DNA from 3 places in the Sinorhizobium sp. Y406 genome. Region 1 is predicted to be linked to each of the others. Evidence: riboswitches for the same ligand, from Rfam matches in the RefSeq annotation. Region 1 holds a riboswitch; each other region holds the start of a gene.

What was found. Region 1 has a riboswitch for cobalamin ahead of AC4P1R_RS24290 (ABC transporter substrate-binding protein). Riboswitches for the same ligand answer to the same signal wherever they lie in the genome.
Region 2: linked by a shared signal. The riboswitch ahead of AC4P1R_RS09040 (DUF1636 family protein) and the one ahead of AC4P1R_RS24290 (ABC transporter substrate-binding protein) in region 1 are both predicted to bind cobalamin.
Region 3: linked by a shared signal. The riboswitch ahead of bluB (5,6-dimethylbenzimidazole synthase) and the one ahead of AC4P1R_RS24290 (ABC transporter substrate-binding protein) in region 1 are both predicted to bind cobalamin.

The regions. Positions count from the first base shown of each region.
Region 1 is NZ_CM178975.1:1,573,593-1,579,926, reverse strand. Features, by position in the region: gene AC4P1R_RS24295 (FecCD family ABC transporter permease) at 1-651, opposite strand, end outside; partial or broken gene AC4P1R_RS24290 (ABC transporter substrate-binding protein) at 657-1,607, opposite strand; cobalamin riboswitch at 1,870-2,102, opposite strand; gene AC4P1R_RS24285 (LysR family transcriptional regulator) at 2,150-3,055, opposite strand; gene AC4P1R_RS24280 (acyl-CoA dehydrogenase) at 3,286-4,401, shown strand; gene AC4P1R_RS24275 (CaiB/BaiF CoA transferase family protein) at 4,401-5,570, shown strand; gene AC4P1R_RS24270 (3-hydroxybutyryl-CoA dehydrogenase) at 5,572-6,334, shown strand, end outside.
Region 2 is NZ_CM178974.1:1,882,521-1,888,854, forward strand. Features, by position in the region: gene AC4P1R_RS09020 (TerC family protein) at 1-313, shown strand, start outside; gene AC4P1R_RS09025 (mechanosensitive ion channel domain-containing protein) at 319-2,922, opposite strand; gene AC4P1R_RS09030 (hypothetical protein) at 2,980-3,111, shown strand; gene AC4P1R_RS09035 (DUF924 family protein) at 3,276-3,836, opposite strand; gene AC4P1R_RS09040 (DUF1636 family protein) at 3,921-4,319, opposite strand; cobalamin riboswitch at 4,442-4,654, opposite strand; gene AC4P1R_RS09045 (SLC13 family permease) at 4,753-6,334, opposite strand, start outside.
Region 3 is NZ_CM178974.1:1,606,915-1,613,248, reverse strand. Features, by position in the region: gene AC4P1R_RS07735 (NAD+ synthase) at 1-1,558, shown strand, start outside; gene AC4P1R_RS07730 (TolB family protein) at 1,562-2,422, shown strand; cobalamin riboswitch at 2,472-2,682, shown strand; gene bluB (5,6-dimethylbenzimidazole synthase) at 2,727-3,434, shown strand; gene AC4P1R_RS07720 (DUF2865 domain-containing protein) at 3,487-4,617, opposite strand; gene AC4P1R_RS07715 (acyl-homoserine-lactone synthase) at 4,897-5,541, opposite strand; gene AC4P1R_RS07710 (helix-turn-helix transcriptional regulator) at 5,695-6,334, opposite strand, start outside.

The sequences.
Region 1 (6,334 bases):
CCAGAGACAGGCAAGAAGGCCAACCACAGCGGCAGGCAGAGCAAGCCAGACATCCGGCCAACGGACGCCAGACAGATTGCCGAGCAGCCAAAACATGATCGCGCGCGACTGCTCCGCGTTGGCCGCCTTGGTGACGATGAAGGAGGTGAGCGCGTTGAAGAGCTGCGAGCCGGCGACACCGGCGAGTATGATGGCACCATGCCCCCTGCCCGCGCGCATTGCGAGCAGGCTGACGAGCCCGAATGCGAGAAGTGCGCCGAGGAAGGCCCCCAGCGGCAGCGTCAACAGACCGGCACCGAAACCCAGGATGGCAACGGCGACCGCGCCCGTCGATGCTCCCGCCGAGATCCCGAGAATATACGGATCGGCGAGCGGGTTGCGCAGAAGCGACTGCAGCACGACGCCGGAAAGTGCCAGCGCCGAGCCGCAGCACGCCGCCACCACGGCGCGGCTCAAACGGTAGTTCCAGACGATGCCCTCGTTGATCGGATCGAGCGGATAGCCCGCCTGCCATAGCCGATTGGCGATCGTCCGGGCGACGACATCCATCGGGATCGCCGTCTCGCCGATCGCCGCACCCAGCCAGAGCGCCGAGAACAGCAGGACAAGCGCCAGCACTGTGGCGCCTGTCCTCGATAGGGAGCCCACCATCCTGTTCACTGGGTCAGGCCGGCTTTTTCGATAGCCTCGGCCAGGGCCTCGATCCCTTCGATGGTCCGGATCGTTGGGTTCATCGCCTGGGCGTCCATTTCGACGACGCGGCCCTCCTTGACGGCCGGCATGAGACTGGTCACCGGGTCGGACTTGAGGAACTGGTGCTTGACGGCGATGTCGTCTGCGGGGAAACGGCGACGCTCCATCTTGCCCGCGACGATGATCGTCGGCTCGGACCTGGCGATGGCTTCCCAGCCGACGGTCGGCCATTCCTCCTCGCTGTCGATGACATTGCGGATGCCAAGCGCCCGCATGATGTAGCCGGGAGCACCGTTCTTGCCGGCGACATAGGGGTCGATGTCGAGCTCCGCGCTCGAGAACCAGAACACGGCCGAGAGCTTGCCGTTCGCCGACACGATCTTCTGCTTGGCAGCATCCTCGCGGGCCTTCAGCTCTGCAACCAGCGCCTCGCCGCGCTCCTGGACGTTGAAGATCTGCGCCAGTTCAGCGATCTCCTGATAGATCAGGTCCATGGTGAAGACCGCGTGGCGAACGCCATCGCCTCCACCCGTATTGTCCTTGCCGACGCAATCGGCCGGCGAGGTGTAAACCGGAATGCCGAGTTCCTCGAACTGCTCCGGTTTGGCAACGATGCCCTCGGACCCGACGTGCCACTGGAACTGCGCGGTGACGATGTCGGGCTTCTTGGCAACGACGCTCTCGAAACTCGGATCGTTGTCCGCAAGACGCTCGACCTTGGCATTGGCCTCCTCGTAACCCTCGATGACCGGGCCGAGCCAGACGGCGGTGCCGACCATCCGGTGCTGCAGGCCAAGCAGATACATGATCTCCGTGCTGCTCTGGCCGATCGAGACGGCGCGTTCGGGCGCCTTATCGAAGGTAATCGGGCGGCCGCAATTGGTGATAGTCAGCGGATAGGTGGTTTCGGCGGCCTGAGCCTCGAAGGCGAAAGTCGACATCAGCGTAGCGACGGCAATAAGGCTGCCGCGACTGTTAGGAATGATGGTCACGGATCGATCTCCCCGATTGTAGAATACCGGCCGCACGGCGCGGACGGCGGGAACTGTCGCGCCGCGTCAGTCAGCGGTTTCGAGCGAGCGGCTCGAACGGGAAGGAACGAATTCAGGAAGGCGCAGCCAGGCGCGAAAATGTGTCATGGCATATCCTGTTCCGGGCATCCCCGCCCGTGGACATTGGAGCGAACGCATGACGGCAGGTCTCCTGGCTTACGGATATCTGTCGTCCATCTGCCTTCCCGTGCCGGTTGGCACAGTGGCACGGCGCTCGAGGCGCCACGAGGATGGACGGCAATCCGCTCACAGTTGCGGGGGCAGCCACGGTTTTGGTCCCTGTTGGGTCGTCCGCACCGTGTTCCCTATTAATCCCCTTCGCTTCACCGTCGGGGAACCGTCGAGAGACTCCATAGATAGTTGAGCCCGACTGGTCAAGGGTAGGCCCTGCCGCGCGTCCGCGGTCAGGAAGCCGACGTTGCTTGCGGCTTCAATTCCGCGGCAAGCCAGGCGCGGAAGGATTCGAGTGGCGGGTAACTGGCCCGCGATTGCGGCCAGACCAGCCAATAGGATCCCGAGCCTGGCACCCCCCTCTTCAAGAGCGGAACGAGGCGTTTCTCCGCTATCTCGGCGTCTGCCAGATAATCCGGAAGAAGCGCCACGCCGAGGCCGGAGATCGCAGCCTGCGTCATGGTCGCGAACTGGTCGAAGAGCATTCCGGTAACGCTTGTTGGTTCCGCGCCATGGGCGGCAAACCAGATTCGCCAGGCGTTCGGCCTCGTCTCCAGTTGAAGAAGCGGCAGCCCGGCCATCCCATCAACGTCGGCAACCGGATGGTCCTTGAGCAGCGCTGGCGAGATGCAGGCCGTCAGTCGCTCCTCGAACAGCTTCATGTGGCCGGCGTCGCGCCAATCGTCCGCCCCGAAATGGATGGCGGCATCGAAGCCTTCGACGGCAAAGTTGAAGCGCTTGAGACGCGTTGCCAGATTGATCGTGATGCCGGGATGTTTGACCAGGAACCTGCCAAGCCGCGGCGCCAGCCATCGCGTGCCGAAGGCCGGCAGGATGGCGAGCGACAGCGTGCCGCCACCCGGATTTGCGGCTAGTTCCATGCTGCCGCGCTGGATGAGATCGAGCGCGCGGGTCACGTCCCGGCCATAGGCGTGGGCGGCTTGCGTCGGGATCAGCTTCTGCCTGTGCCGCTCGAAAAGCTGGCGGCCGAGCTGCTGCTCCAGATTCTGGACGAGACGGCTCACCGTGCTCTGCGTCAGATCGAGCTCGCGCGCTGCCGCCGCTGTCGAGCCGGTCTTCAGGACGGCCTCGAAGGCGGCCAAAAGGCTTATCGAGGGGAGGAACCGGCGCGGGCGCATCTCAGCTATGCATTCCATGAATGATATTACACGCAAATACGGCTTTTTCCGCACGGCAACAAGCGGTACTTACATGGGAAAATCGGCTTACCGTTCGAGATCATCGGGGCGTAAAAGATATCGGGAGAGAATCCGTGACCACAAACCCATCCGTGCATTCATCACAAGGCAGCGCTTTCGCCTGGGACGATCCCCTTCTCCTCGACGACCAGCTTGCCGAGGACGAGCGCATGATCCGTGATGCGGCCAGGACCTTCGCGGAAGCAGAACTCCTGCCGCGCGTCGAGGTGGCCTATCTCGAAGAGAAGACCGATCCGGGCCTCTTCCGGCTGATGGGCCAAGCGGGTCTTCTCGGCGTGACGCTGCCGGACAAATATGGCGCGGCCGGCGCCAATTACGTTTCCTACGGTCTCGTGGCGCGCGAAGTGGAGCGCATCGATTCGGGCTACCGCTCAATGATGAGCGTGCAGTCGTCGCTGGTGATCTATCCCATCTACGCCTATGGCTCCGAAGAGCAGCGCGACAAATACCTGCCCGGTCTCGTTTCGGGCGAGCTGATCGGCTGCTTCGGGCTTACCGAGCCGGATGCCGGATCCGATCCGGGTTCGATGAAGTCGCGCGCCGAGAAGATCGAGGGCGGCTATCGTCTGCGGGGCTCGAAGATGTGGATCTCCAACGCACCGATCGCCGACGTGTTCGTCGTCTGGGCGAAGTCGGAAGCGCATGGCGGTCAGATCCGCGGCTTCATCCTCGACAAGGGTATGACGGGCCTGTCGGCGCCGAAGATCGGCGGCAAGCTGTCGCTGCGCGCTTCTGTCACCGGCGAGATCGTCATGGATGGCGTCGAAGTCGGCGAGGACGCGCTGTTGCCGAATGTCTCTGGGCTCAAGGGACCATTCGGCTGCCTCAACCGTGCCCGCTACGGCATCTCCTGGGGGGTGCTCGGGGCTGCCGAGGATTGCTGGTTCCGCTCGCGCCAATACGGTCTCGATCGCATCCAGTTCGGCAAGCCGCTCGCCGGCACGCAGCTCTTCCAGAAAAAGCTCGCCGACATGCAGACGGAGATCACGCTCGGCCTGCAGGCCTCGCTCCGCGTCGGGCGGCTGATGGATGAAGGCAGGTTTGCGCCGGAGATGATTTCCCTCGTCAAGCGCAACAATTGCGGCAAGGCGCTCGACATTGCGAGACAGGCCCGCGACATGCATGGCGGCAACGGCATTCAGATCGAGTACCACGTCATGCGCCACGCGCAGAACCTCGAGACGGTCAACACTTACGAGGGCACGCACGATGTCCATGCGCTGATCCTCGGCCGCGCCCAGACCGGCATTCAGGCGTTCTTCTGATGGCCGCGCCGAACAGCGCTCCGCTCGCCGGCTTGAAGGTCGTCGAGCTTGCCCGCATCCTCGCCGGGCCGTGGATCGGGCAGACGCTCGCCGACCTCGGCGCCGAAGTCATCAAGGTCGAGAGCCCGCAAGGCGACGACACCCGCACATGGGGCCCTCCATTTATCGAACAGCCGGACGGCAAGGGCGGCACCGAAAAGGTGGCCGCCTATTTCCACGCGGCAAATCGCGGCAAGACATCGGTCACCTGCGATTTCGGCGACCCCGATGACCTCGCCCGCGTCAAATCCTTGGTCTCGGAAGCGGATGTGGTGATCGAGAACTTCAAGGTCGGAGGATTAAAGAAATTCGGCCTCGACTTTGAAAGCCTCGCCGCGATCAACCCGCGCATCGTCTACGCCTCCGTGACCGGTTTTGGCCAGGCGGGCCCACGGGCGCAACAGCCGGGCTACGATTTCTTGATCCAGGGCATGTGCGGCATCATGGACCTGACCGGCGAACCCGACGGCGAACCGCAGAAAGTGGGCGTCGCCTGGATCGACGTCTTTACCGGCCTCTACGGGGTCATCGGCATCCAGGCCGCATTGGCCGAACGGGAACGTTCCGGCCTCGGCCAGCACGTCGATCTGGCACTGCTCGATGTCGGCGTTGCGGTGCTCGCCAACCAAGCGATGAACTATCTTGCAGGCGGCAAGGTTCCGCGCCGCATGGGCAACGCGCACCCCAACATCGTGCCATACCAGGTGTTTCCGGCCTCCGACGGGCATCTGATCATCGCTTGCGGCAACGACCGGCAGTTCGCGACCCTTTGCAGCATGCTCGGTCTCGAAGGCGTCTCGGACGACCCGGCCTATGCTACCAATCCGGCGAGGGTGGCGAACCGGGAAGCGCTCAGTTCGCTGCTTGCGGAAAAGACCAGGCTGCGGCCAAAGGCTGAGCTGATTGCGGCATTGGAGAAAGCGGGCGTACCGGGGGGCCCGATCAATACGGTGGCGGAAGCGATCGACGAGCCGCAAATCCAGGCACGGGAGTTGCGCATCGATCCCGAGGGCTTGCCCGGATTACGCACGCCCATCATTCTGTCACGCAGCACCTTGGCGCTCGATAAAGCCGCGCCGGTTCTGGGGGCTGGACGGTGGCAATTCTCGAAAAAAGCCGAGGAAGAATAAAATGACGATCGAGACGGTTGGCGTCGTCGGCGCCGGGCAGATGGGCAACGGCATCGCCCATGTGCTTGCCGTTGCAGGATACGACGTCACGCTGATGGACGTCGATGCGCAAAGGCTGGAGGCGGGCCTCGCCAGGATCGGCGCGAACCTGGGTCGGCAGGTGGCGCGCGGAAAGACGTCGGAGGAGGCAAAGCGCCTTGCCCTCGGGCGCATTCGAACGACAGTGGCGCTTCAGGATCTCGGGGCGAGCGACCTCATCATCGAGGCGGCGACGGAGCGGGAATCGGTCAAGCAGAAGATCTTCGATGAGCTCGCGCCGAGCCTGAAGCCGAAGACGATCCTCACCACCAACACTTCGTCGTTATCGATCACCCGCCTCGCGGGGCGGACGAGCCGGCCGGAACAATTCATGGGACTGCATTTCATGAATCCGGTTCCGGTCATGCAACTCGTCGAGCTGATCCGGGGAATCGCGACGAGCAGGGAAACCTTCGAGGCGGTGCAGGCGCTGGTGCAGCGGCTCGGCAAGAGTGCGGTGGTGGCGGAGGATTATCCGGCCTTCATCGTCAACCGCATTCTGATCCCGATGATCAACGAGGCGATCTACACGCTCCATGAGGGGGTCGGTTCGGTCGTCGATATCGACCAGAGCATGAAGCTTGGTGCCAACCATCCGATGGGCCCGCTCGAACTTGCCGATTTCATCGGCCTCGACACCTGCCTCGCCATCATGAGCGTGCTGCATAGCGGACTGGCCGATACCA
Region 2 (6,334 bases), on a different replicon from region 1:
GCCACGCAAGACCTTCGTCCAGGCAGCGACCCAGATCGTGGTTGCCGATATCTCCATGTCGCTCGACAACGTCCTCGCCGTGGCTGGTGCCGCGCGAGAGCACACGACGATCCTCGTCTTCGGCCTGATGCTTTCGATTGGCATGATGGGCGTTGCTGCGAACATCATAGCGAGATTGCTCAGCCGCCATCACTGGATTGCCTATGTCGGCCTGGTGATCATCCTCTATGTGGCACTCGACATGATCTACCGGGGTTCGCTCGAGGTCTGGCCGCATCTGATGCCGGCCGCCCAGGCGCTGGTCGCCGGTTGATCGAGTTAGCGCTTGGTCGGGCGCGCTGCCGCGGGCATGTCCTCTTCGTCGGACGGCAGCTTCGCTGCAACGCGCTTCGCACGCGTCTTGGAGAAGCCTTCGTCTTCCAGGGCCTTTTCCAGGGCCGCCTTGTGATCGTCGTCACCTTCGACATGGATATTGAGATTGCGCTGGGGAAAGGGAATCTCGATGCCCTCTTCTCGGAAGCGCTCGAAGATCGCCACGCGCAAGTCGTTGCGCACGCCCACGCCGTTCAAGAGATCGGCCAGGTGCACCCGCAATTCGAAATCCAATGAGAAATCGCCGAAGTTCAAGAAGGCGACCGACGGCTCCGGATTCTTCAGGACCATCGGATGCTGTCCGGCGATCTCGAGCAGAATCTGCATGACGCGGCGGGGATCGCTGTCGTAGCTCACCCCCACCGCCACCTCCGCCCGCCCGACGCGGTTGCGATGCGTCCAGTTGCCGACGGACGCATTGATCAGTTCCGAATTCGGCACGATGATCGATTGCTGCTGGAAGGTCTCGATCTCCGTTGCGCGGACGGAAATGCGCCGCACGAAACCTTCCGTGGTGCCGCTGACGATCCAGTCGCCCACCTTGAAGGGCCTTTCGACCAGCAGGATCAGGCCCGAGACGAAGTTGGAAACGACGTTCTGCAGACCGAAGCCGACGCCGAGCGAGAGCGCGCCGGCGACCAGCGCGAGGCTGGAGAGGTCGAAACCCGCTGCCGAAACCGCAATGAGGGCCGCAGCACCGACGCCGACATAGCCGATGCCCGTCCGTATCGAGTTGCGCACGCCGGCATCGACGCGGCTCCGCGCCATCACGTTCCTGTCGATCCAGCCCTGTATCCAGCGCGTCGCGGCGTAGCCGAACACAAAGAACAGGAGCCCGGCAAGAATGCCGACCAGCGAGATGGTGATCGTGCCGATCCGGATCTCGGTCAGGAGCCGATAGGCCCAGGATTCGATATCGGCGATCTGGAAGCCCCATTGGAGCAAGATGAGCGGGATGAAGAACAATACGACCAGCGCATAGATGCCGAGCCCCGCGGCAAGGCCGATCTGATCGAGCGCCACCGATTCGAGGTTGAACCGCCGCTCGAGATAGCGGCCGACGATCGTCTCCGCAAAAGCGCCTTGCTTGGCAACCGACTTTCCGGTGAGAAACCCGATATACATCATGACCAGGATGGCGCCGGTGATGATGATCTGGGTGGCGATGAAGCGCGCCATGCCGACATAGCCGGCAAGCGCGATGGCGACCAGCGCCGCGCCCATTGCCAGAAGCGATGCGGATATGATGCGCGGCCACGGGCGACCCGGCGCGTGGAGAGGGTCGTCGCGCCGCAGGACCGGCCGAATCCAGGCCATCGACATCAGGATGAGCCCGATGATGATCGACGCGACGAAGCTCTTTGCAACCGTCAATATCACGGGCGAACCAAGCGCCTCACTGATGCTCCCGAGCAGATAGTCGAGGCCGTTGACGAGCGCCATCGCGAAGATCGGCACCATCAGCACCTTGGCACCACGGTCCGAGACCCGCACGAGCCGCCATGCCGAGTGCGTTGGCGACAGGACGGAACTGGCAAGGCTCGTCACGAAGAACAGCACGACGCCCATGCCGAGCGTCACGGCAACGATCGGCGCGATATCAGGCCTGAGCACGTTGAAGCTGTCGAGGAAGAAATAGCTCGAGGCGGCGAAGGCCGTCAGCGCCATGGTGGGAATCATCGTCGACCAGAATGCCCGCGACAATTGCCGGAAATAGGTGGGCTCCTCGTCGTGACGCTGGAGAAAGGGAGCGAAGAGCCGATATCCCCCGGCGAGGAAAATCAGCGCCGCACAGAGCGACAGGAATATCGCGCTGAGGAAGGGCAGGCGCTTGTAGTTCCAGGCAAAGGTCAACCAACTGCTGACGCTGCGCCACAATGCGGTGGCTTCGGCCGCCGTCGCTGTAAACGCCTCGCTCAGCATCTCCGCCGAAACGTTCGTATGCCTCAGCAGCGTAGTGGAGAACAGTGCCCGACGTGTCGCGGTTATCGTGCCGGCAAGCCGTCGCGCCTCGCCGGCAAGACTCTCCGCACGGGCCGCGATCGCATTGATCGCCGCCCGTTCGGCAAGCAGTCGTTGTCGCTCCTCCGTCACGATTGCCGCCTCCGGCGGCTGGTCCTTGCCCGGCGGCTCGCCAAGCTCTTCCAGGCGCGCCTTGATTTCGTCCAGTCGTGGCCGGGTGGCCGCGGCGGCCGAAACGATCTCCTTGGCAAGAGCGTCGGCCTGTACCTTCAATTCGGCAAGGCGGGTGTCATCGTCTTTTGCATTGGCAACGCGCTCCCCCAGTCGCTTGAGATCGCGCTCGGCTTTGGTCAGTTGCGCTTCCGCCTGCTGCAGCACCGGCGATGCGGCAGCTCCGGCGCCCGCTTCACCCCGCGGCGCCGGTTGTCCCGACCGGGCAGGCTCGGCTGCCGGGGCGGGCGATTGTTGAGCGGGCTCGCTTTGCTCCACGGGCCGAGCCGCGTCCTGGGCCGTCGCCGGCGCGCCGCCGGCGAGCGCCAGCGCAACCAAAGCAAACAAGAGGGCGGTCAATTGTGCTGCCGAACGCAATTCAAGATCCTTCGCAATCCGTCTATCGCCGATGGGGTCGCCAAAGCGAGCGCCATCATGTCCGATCTGCATACGCAACAAGGCGAAAAGATGCAAAACGGCATCTTTTGCGACTTGCCCGTCAATGACCGCCCGCGCGTCTTTTTCGGACGCATTCAGACGCACATGCAGCGCCGCGCGTCTTATTAGACGCGCAAAGGTCGCTGTAACACTTTGAATTGCTGCATGTCTTTGTCCTTAAATCGAGGTCGATTAAAGGAGACATGCAGTAGGTCGCCGCATTCTTTGAATCGGCGCATTGCGCGCTTTGCGAGGACCGTCACTTCGCTCCTATGCCCTGAAGCGGAGCACCGTCAGAACCCCGCGCCAGGCTGGGCCAGATAGGCCTCCTCCGCCGGCGTCGACCGGCGCCCGACGATGCCGTTGCGATGGGGAAAGCGGCCGAACTGCTCGATGACCTCGCGATGGCGGATCGCATAATCGAGATAGTTGGGCTCGCCGAGCTCGGTAAAGAGCTTCACCGACATCGTCTGATCGGCGAGGTTCTCGGAATGCTCGAACGGCATGTAGAAGAAGGCGCGCCATTCCGGCGACACCGCCTTGTCGGCGCTGGCGCCGATGGCAAGCTGTGCTTCGCGCAGGGCGAGTCCGTCGGTCGCAAACGCCAGCGGCGATCCGCGATACATATTGCGCGGGAGCTGATCGAAAAGAATGATCGCGGCGAGCCAATTGCGCGGGCTCGCCCTCCAGACATCGTCGACATGCCTTGAAAGCGCCAGATGCGCATCCCGGAAGCGCTGCACGCACTCGCGATCGAGTTCGGCGCTCGGCGTGAACCAGTGCTCGTAGGAAAGCTCCCCGAACCAGAAACGCAGCACGTCCTCCGGTGTGCAGTTGGTGCTTTGGTCAGTCATTCCGGCCCCTCTCCTTCTGACGGTCGCGAGTGGTCAGATAGGCGATCGACTCCACGATTTCCAGCCGGCCCTCGGCGGCCTCCATCACTGGAAATGCCCGGCAAGCGCCTCGGAGACGATCAGCGCCGCCGGAACGCGGGCGAGATTGCCGCCGCCGGCGGCGCTCGGCCCGCCGTCCACGCCGCCATTCGCATAGGCGACGGCGAAGCCGACGAGATCGTCGATATTCTCTTCGGCCGCGACATCGCCGAAGAGATACGTCGCCCTGCCCGATGCCTGGAAGGCAATGGTGCAGGGACGGGTGCAGGCGGCCATGCACACCGTCCCGGCAATCGCGAAATCATCGGCGAGCGGCTTGCCGAGCGCCGAAATGCTGCCGTTGAGCATGGCAAGCAACCGGGCACCCGGTAGGCACGGCCCGCCTGTTAAGTGGCACTCGGTCGAAAGCGTTATCTTGTGCGCTGATTGATGCGAATTCGCCATGGCTGTTCTCCGCCGGCCCCTGCCAGCTTTGCAAGGGGGCCGCAGAGAATGGCGAAACTCGAAACCGACGATTGACGCCGGACAGAAGCCGCTTCTTTTCCATCGGAACACCCCGTCCGTTGTGGTTGATCGGTTCGATGGCAGGTCTCCTGGCTCGCGGGTCGCGGCGCATCCACGTCTTCCCGGCCTCCCGGCCAGTGACATGTTGTGGATGCGCTTTCCGCTCACAGTTGCGGGGGCAGCCACGGCATCGGCCCCTTTCGGGCATCCTCACCGCGTTCCCTTTTCAGCCGCTGCCGAGTTTCGGCAGCAGCACCATCACGCCCTTGGTTGCACGAGTCTCGGCTCGATGCAATGGGGTCGGGATAATGATCGACAGTGCCGTCCGCCCTTCTTCGCTGCTCCTTCGCGATCACGGCGGAAGACCGGCTCGCTATTGCAGCGGCCAGAACCACATCAGCAAGGGCACCGTGGCAAGGATGATGACGATCGACAGCGGCAGTCCGAGCCGCGGATAGTCGCCGAACCGGTAGCCGCCCGGGCCCATCACCAGCGTATTGCACTGGTGCCCGATCGGGGTGAGGAAATCCGAACCGGCGCCGATCGCCACCGCCATCAGAAAGGCGTCCGGCCTATAGCCGAGCGTGGCGGCGAAGCTCACGGCGATCGGGGCCATGACGAGCACGGTCGCGGCGTTGTTGAGAAACGGCGTCACCGCCATCGCCGCAATCAGGATGAGCGCCAGCGCCCCGGCCGGCGGCAGGTTGGTGGCTATGCCGCCGAGCCAGCCGGCGATCAGGTCCGAGCCGCCCGTCGTGCGCAGCGAGTCGCTGACGGGGATGAGCGCCGCCAGCATCACCAGGATCGGGCCGTCGACGGCCCGGTAGACGTCCCGCAGCGGGATGACGCGGAAGATCACCATGGCAAGGGCCGCAGCGAAGAAGGCGACCGGCACCGGCACCAGGCCGACCGCGGTCGTCGCCATCGCCGCCGCCAGCAGCAGCAGCGGCAGGGTGCCGCGCCGGATCGTGCCGAGCAGAATCTCGCGCTGCGCCAGCGGCAGGCAGCCGAAGTCCTGCAGGAAGACCGGCAGCTCGCTTCGCGCCCCCTGCAGCACCACGATATCGCCGGCCTGCAGCCGGATGCTGCCGAGACGCTGTTTCAGCCTCTCGCCCTGCCGGCTCACCGCAAGCAGATTGACATTGTGATTGTTGAAGAGCGCCAGCCGCTCGGCGGACATGCCGATGAGCGGCGAATTGCTGCCGATCACCGCTTCGATCGCCTCGATCTCCGCACGCGTCTTGTCGCCCGGCATCGGCAGCCGGTCGCCGGCGATCTTCAGCTTCGCCTGGGAGACGATGCGGTCAAGCGCCGCCGGTCCGCCTTCGAGCAGCAATATGTCGTCCGTCTCGATCACCACATCGGGTAGCGGCGCCAGATGCGTGCCGCGCCGGAAGATCGCGATGACGACGGCGCCGCCGTCGCCGATCCTGACGAGATTGCTCACGGGCTTGCCGATCGCCGGCGAACCGGGCGCGGCCACGGCTTCCGCCGTATAGTCGGTGATCTCGATCGCCTGATTTACCGAGACCTCCTGGCTCTTTCGCTCCGGCACCAGGCGATAGGCAAAGAGCAGGAAAACGCAGCCGACAAGGGCAAGCGAAGCGCCGACCGGCGTGAAATCGAACATCGAGAAACTCTCGCCGGTCAGTTCCGCACGCATCCGCGAGACGACGACGTTCGGCGACGTGCCGACCTGCGTCATCAACCCGCCCATCAACGAGCCGAAGGCCATCGGCATCAGGAAGACCGAGGGCTGCACCTTCGAGCGCCGGGCAAACTGAAACGCGACCGGGATCATGATCGCCAGCGCGCCGATATTCTTGATGAAGGCCGAGAGCACGGTGACGGTGACCACGAGCAGTGCAAGCTGCGCCCTGACCGACTGCAGCTCCGGCAGGAAACGCTGGATCGCCGCATCCACGATGCCCGAGCGGGCAACGCCGGCGCTGACG
Region 3 (6,334 bases), on a different replicon from region 1:
GGGTGCCGATCTCTTGTTGCTGACGGAGCTCTTCATTTCCGGCTATCCGCCGGAAGACCTGGTGCTGAAGCCGGCGTTTCTGAAAGCCTGCGAGCGCGCGGTCGAGAAGCTGGCCGAGGAGACCGCTGACGGCGGCCCCGGCGTCATCGTCGGATTTCCGCGCCAGGCAACCGAGCGCCGGCACAATTCGGTGGCCGTGCTGGATGCCGGCAAGATCATCGCCGTCCGCGACAAGGTGGATCTGCCGAACTACGGTGAATTTGACGAGAAGCGCGTGTTCGACGCCGGCGAAATGCCGGGGCCGGTGAATTTTCGCGGCATCCGCATCGGTATCCCGATCTGCGAGGATGTCTGGGGTGAACTCGGCGTCTGCGAGACGCTCGCGGAAAGCGGCGCAGAGATCCTGCTTTCACCGAACGGCTCGCCCTATTATCGCGGCAAGGTGGACGTGCGGCACCAGGTTGTTCTGAAGCAGGTCATCGAGACCGGCCTGCCGATGATTTATGCCAACCAGCTCGGTGGCCAGGACGAACTCGTCTTCGACGGTGCGAGCTTTGCCTTCAATGCCGACAGGTCGCTGGCCTTCCAGATGAGCCAGTTCGAGGAGGCAGTCTCGCTTTCGGATTGGACGAAAGGCTCGGATGGCTGGGTTTCGGCCAATGGGCACCAGTCACGGCTTCCGGAAAACGAGGAGGCGGATTATCGCGCCTGCATGTTGGGATTTCGCGACTACGTCAACAAGAACGGCTTCAAGAATGTCGTGCTCGGCCTTTCGGGCGGCATCGATTCGGCGATCTGCGCGGCGCTTGCGGTCGACGCGCTTGGCGAAGAGCGTGTCCGCACCGTCATGCTGCCATACCGCTACACGTCGGAGGCCTCGCTGATGGATGCCGAGGCCTGCGCCAAGGCGCTCGGCTGCCGCTACGATATCGTCGCGATCGAAGAACCGGTCCACGGTTTCCTCGATGCGCTCTCGGACATGTTCGAGGGCACCGAGCCCGGCATTACCGAGGAGAACCTGCAGAGCCGCACGCGCGGGACGATATTGATGGCGATCTCCAACAAGTTCGGTTCGATGGTGGTGACAACCGGCAACAAGTCGGAAATGTCCGTCGGCTACGCCACGCTCTACGGCGACATGAATGGCGGCTTCAATCCGATCAAGGACCTTTACAAGATGCAGGTCTACGGGCTGGCCCGCTGGCGCAACGGCACTGTACCACCCGGCGCGCTCGGCCCTTCCGGCGAAGTCATTCCGCGGAACATCATCGACAAGGCGCCATCCGCCGAGCTTCGGCCGAACCAGACCGATCAGGATTCGCTGCCGCCTTATCCGGTGCTTGACGACATCCTCGAATGCCTGGTGGAAAAGGAGATGAGCACCGACGAAATCGTCGCACGCGGCCACGAGGAGGCAATCGTCCACCGCGTCGAGCACCTGCTTTACATCGCGGAATACAAGCGCCGGCAGTCGGCGCCGGGCGTGAAGATCACCAAGAAGAATTTCGGTCGCGACCGGCGCTACCCCATCACCAACCGCTTCCGCGACAGGGGATAGTCCATGCGCAGTTCGGTGGAGATCTTCGACATCGCGACGGCTGAGACCCGCGTGGTCTGGCAGACGGAGCGGCTGGTCGAAGCGCCGAACTGGTCGCCGGACGGGCGCTTCCTCGTCTTCAATGGCGATGGACGGCTCTATCGCATAGCGCTCGACGGGGCGCCGGAGCCGGTCGAGATCGACACGGGCTTCGCCCGGCAGTGCAACAACGACCACGGGATTTCGCCGGACGGCACGACGCTCGCCATCAGCGACAAAACCGAATTCGGCAAGTCGGCGATCTATCTCCTGCCGGTCGAGGGCGGCGCGCCGCGGCTCGTCACACCGAAGCTCCCTTCCTATTGGCACGGCTGGTCGCCCGATGGCCGGACGCTGACCTATTGCGGAATCCGAGACCAGGTCTTCGACATCTACACGATTTCCGTCGGGGGCGGCGAGGAGCGCCGGCTGACGTGGGGTGAGGGCCGCAACGACGGGCCGGACTGGTCGCCCGACGGCAAGTGGATCTATTTCAACTCCAGCCGCACCGGGAGCATGCAGATCTGGCGGATCCGGCCCGACGGCAGCGATGTTCAGCGCATCACCAACAGCCCCTATGGCGATTGGTTTCCACATCCGTCGCCGGATGGCCGAAACCTCCTGGTACTCTCCTATGACGGCGACGTCTCCGACCACCCGCGCGATCTCGACGTGCGGCTAAGGCTGATGAAACCGGAAGGTGGCGATCCGCGCGTCCTCTTCGAACTCTTCGGCGGGCAGGGAACCATGAATGTTCCGAACTGGTCACCATCAGGCGAAGCCTTCGCCTACGTGCGCTACCGGCCCGCGCAGACTCAAAGAGTTGCAGCGACCTTTGGCGTCTGAAAGACGCGCGGCGCTGTAAGGCATGCCTTGCCTTTCGTGGGTGCCTGTGTCCATATGGCGCTCGTCAGGTGCCCGCAAGCGCGGGAGAATCGGGAAGTCGGTGCAATTCCGGCACGTGCCCAACGCTGTGACGGGGACGGCCACGCCAGTCATGCTCTGAAGAGATTCGGAGCCTTGCCACTGAATCCTCAGGCGATTCGGGAAGGCGGCGCGGCCGGACGAACCGGAGTCAGAAGACCGGCCTGGCAAGATGGACCGGCCCCGCGCGGACGGCGGGAGGTTGTGCATTGTTGGGGATCGAACGATGCTGCCTGACCCGAGCGGCTGCCTTGTCGCAGCTGGAGCCTTTTCGCCGGACGAGCGTGCCGCCGTCTACCGTGCGATCGAGACCCGCCGCGACGTGCGAGACGAATTTCTCTCCGAGCCGCTGCCCGAACCCCTGATAGCACGGCTGCTGGCCGCCGCCCATAATGCGCCGTCCGTCGGCTTCATGCAGCCTTGGAACTTCATTCTCGTGCGCGGAGAGGAGACGCGGGAGAAGGTGTGGCAGGCCTTCCAGCGCGCCAACGAGGAGGCCGCGCGAATGTTCGCGGGCGAAGCGCAGGCGAAATATCGCGCACTCAAGCTCGAAGGAATTCGCAAGGCGCCACTCAGCATCTGCGTGACCTGCGATCGCACCCGCGGCGGCTCGGTCGTCCTCGGGCGCACCCACAACCCGCAGATGGACGTCTACTCCACCGTCTGCGCGGTGCAGAACCTCTGGCTCGCCGCGCGCGCCGAGGGCGTCGGCGTCGGCTGGGTCAGCATCTTTCATGAAAGCGAGATCAAGGCCATCCTGGGCATACCGGAGCACATCGAAATCGTCGCCTGGCTATGCCTCGGTTTCGTCGACCGGCTCTATCAGCAGCCGGAATTGGCGGCAAAGGGATGGCGCCAGCGACTGCCGCTCGCAGAGCTGACCTTCGAGGAGGAGTGGGGCATTTCCGCGGACCTTGATGCAGGTCGGAGGTAGCGCGCTTTTTCAACGTCTTGCCTGGATAAGATCGCGTGAAAGGTGAGCGTCGTCAATTCTCCTGTTGCGGCTGAAAGCTTGGTCCCAAGGGGTTCTTGAGGTCGATCGCGCTTTCTTCCGGCGGCAGGAAGGTCGGACCGACAATGCGCACCTTGGCGCTCTTCGGGTCGTAGGGGCGCTCTTTCGTTGGCCTTGCGGCCGCGCCTTCAGTCGTCATTCCCACCTTGGCGCCGCCGATCGTCACGACCGAGGGGCTCGCCGCGAGACTGGCTTCGGAGGTGCTCTCCCGGTTCGTCCGCCCGGCTGCCTTTGCGGGCTTGCAGCCACAGGCGCCTCGTGAAGCGACGTCGCGCGTGCGGTAGGCAAAGGCCGTCGGCAGTTCGCGGTAGGGCCTGCCGGTCGAAGCCGAGACCATCTGGTCGCTCTCCTCGGTGGCAAGCACGTGAAAATAGAGTTCGGTCTCGGTCTGGGGGCAACGGGCGCGGCAGAGCTCGGCGTCGCGCGGGAAATCAGCCGGCGAGGCATTCGACGAGATTGGGAAGAAAGCGCCGTCGCAGGTGCGCACGCACATGGTCCGCAAGCGGCCGTTCCCGTATCCCTCCATCGGCGAGAAATCCTGCATCCCCGGCTCTTCGAAGAGCAACGGATAATCCTCGTCGTCCGGTGCCAGATCTTTGAGGATGTTGCGATGGATGTCGGCCTCGGTTGTCGTCGCGAACTCGTCCAGCTCGTCCCACTCGTCGCCGCGCACCGGAATGCAGCCGTTGATCTCCATCGCGGCGAGAATGCGCCGGCGCGCGTCTGCGCGACCGTTCGACACCAGCTGCTGCCGATGGACTTTCAATTCCTGGAGATTGGCCTCCATCCGTGCGATCGTGTCGTCGAGTTCGGCGCAGAAGGGAGTATTGTCGTCGATGACGATGATGCTGCCGCGACTGCATCCGAGCCGCCTGCGCTCGTTCCTGGCGCGTCGAAGCTCAATGTTCTGGCGGGAAATGGCGCCGGTGAAATCGCTGAGGTTTGCATTCGAGCTGAACGTGGTCGGCATGCCGGCGAGGCGGGCCTGAAGCCGTTCACAAACGCTCGAAGCCGAAGCCTCGTTTGCCGTAGCCAATGCCAACGGCAGAAGCGCAGCCGCAAGCCATGCGATGCCGCGGGGCGCATTGCTCGGAGATCCCGACACTTTCCTCTTCCTGCATTCCGGCGGAACGGCCGCCTCAGCGGCCGCAGCCTTTTCTCTGCCTCCATTCTAGAGTCTATGCAGGCTGGCGCAACCGCAACACGCCCTTTGCGTTAATGGCGCGACTCGCAATGGAGGCCAGGCCGCGCTGCGAACATACAGCGCCGCGCGTCTTTTCAGACGCGCAAAGGTCGCTGTACCGCTTTGAGTCGGCGCATCGGCCCGAAAATCGAGTGCGATTTTCGGGCCGATGCGCTGAAGCGCGGCCCCGTGAGGTGACCGTCAGGCCGCCCTTGCTGTCTCCAGCGAGATCGGGCGTTCCAGAACCGTGCCCTCAATCGCGGCGACGGCCTTCATGGTTTCGAGCAATCTTTGCGACACTTCCCAGGCGATCGCGACCGCATGGACATTACCGATCCGTTGGGGATCGCCGATCCGGTCTCCGGGGCATCCCATCCGCCGGAACATCCGCTCCAGGAATACGTCGGTCACCGTCACGATATGCGTGATGCCGGAGCTCAGACTCAGTTCGCCGACGCCGCACATGAGTTCGGCCGCGGCAACCGTAACCTGGTTCGACGCCCGGTCCTGCGAGATGTCCGGATCGATGCAGAATCGGCTCGATTCCCACACTTCTGCGCTGCGGATCTCCGGGTTGTCGCCGAGCAGGATCGGGAAGGTGTCGTCCAGCATGTTCGGGCCGAGCGTCGGCAGAAGCCGCAGCGAGCCGCGCAGTTTCCCAGTCTCCGGCGAATAGGACATCACATAGAGCGGATTGGCCTTGTCATAGTGGTCGATTTCCCACTCGCCCTCGGTCTTTACGTCCCATTTCAGGAAATCATGGAAGACGCGCTTGCGCAGCCGAAACATTTCATCGACGGCCTGTGGGTATCGTCCGCGAGCGTTGCCGTTCACTATTCTGATCATTTTTCGCTCCATCGTCTCCGTTCGATGGCGCGATGCTGGCAGGCTCCGACGACACATGTAACTGTCGATAGTGACAGTTCAATTGCTGCCGTTTTCCCGGTAAATTTTGGGGGGTGGTGTACCGATTTTCAGGTCGGCTCGGAAATCAGCCCGTCAGATGGTGGGGATCAAGGCATGGCGAACGGCTTGCGCAACGGCCTGCGTGTTCGACACTACGTTGAGCTTTCGTCGGGCGTTGGTCATGAAGAAACGGACCGTGCGCTCGGAGATGCCGAGGATGGTGGCGATTTCCCAATAGCTCTTGCCGGCTGCCGACCAGGTGAGGACCTCGGTTTCACGCAAGGTCAGTCTCATGTCGCGCTCGTCCATGGCCCCGGGCATCGCCGAATGCTCGAGCATGGAGGCGTGAAACAGATTTGCGGCCAGTTGGAAATCACGCAGATGGCGGCGGCGATAGTCGGACCATTCCGCCGGCGAAAGATTGGAACTGATAGCGAGAAGCGCCATACGACTGGCTGGAGACGGAAGCGGCAGAGCCACGCCCTCCGTCGACAGACCGATCTCCTCTGCCGCCTCGAAGAGCGGTTCGCATTCGGGAAAGCGTCGGCGGGCGCTCGCCCATTCGACGGGCCTGACGCCGCCGAGCGCAAGTCTCAGAATCGGGTCGATCCGGTGGAGCCCTCTCGAATGATAGAGATCGGCAGCATAGGCGCCGAAAGTGTGATGCAGGCGGCAGACTTTCAGGCCATCTGCCGATGGTTCCGCCTCGAGGTAGAGGAGATGCGCGATATTG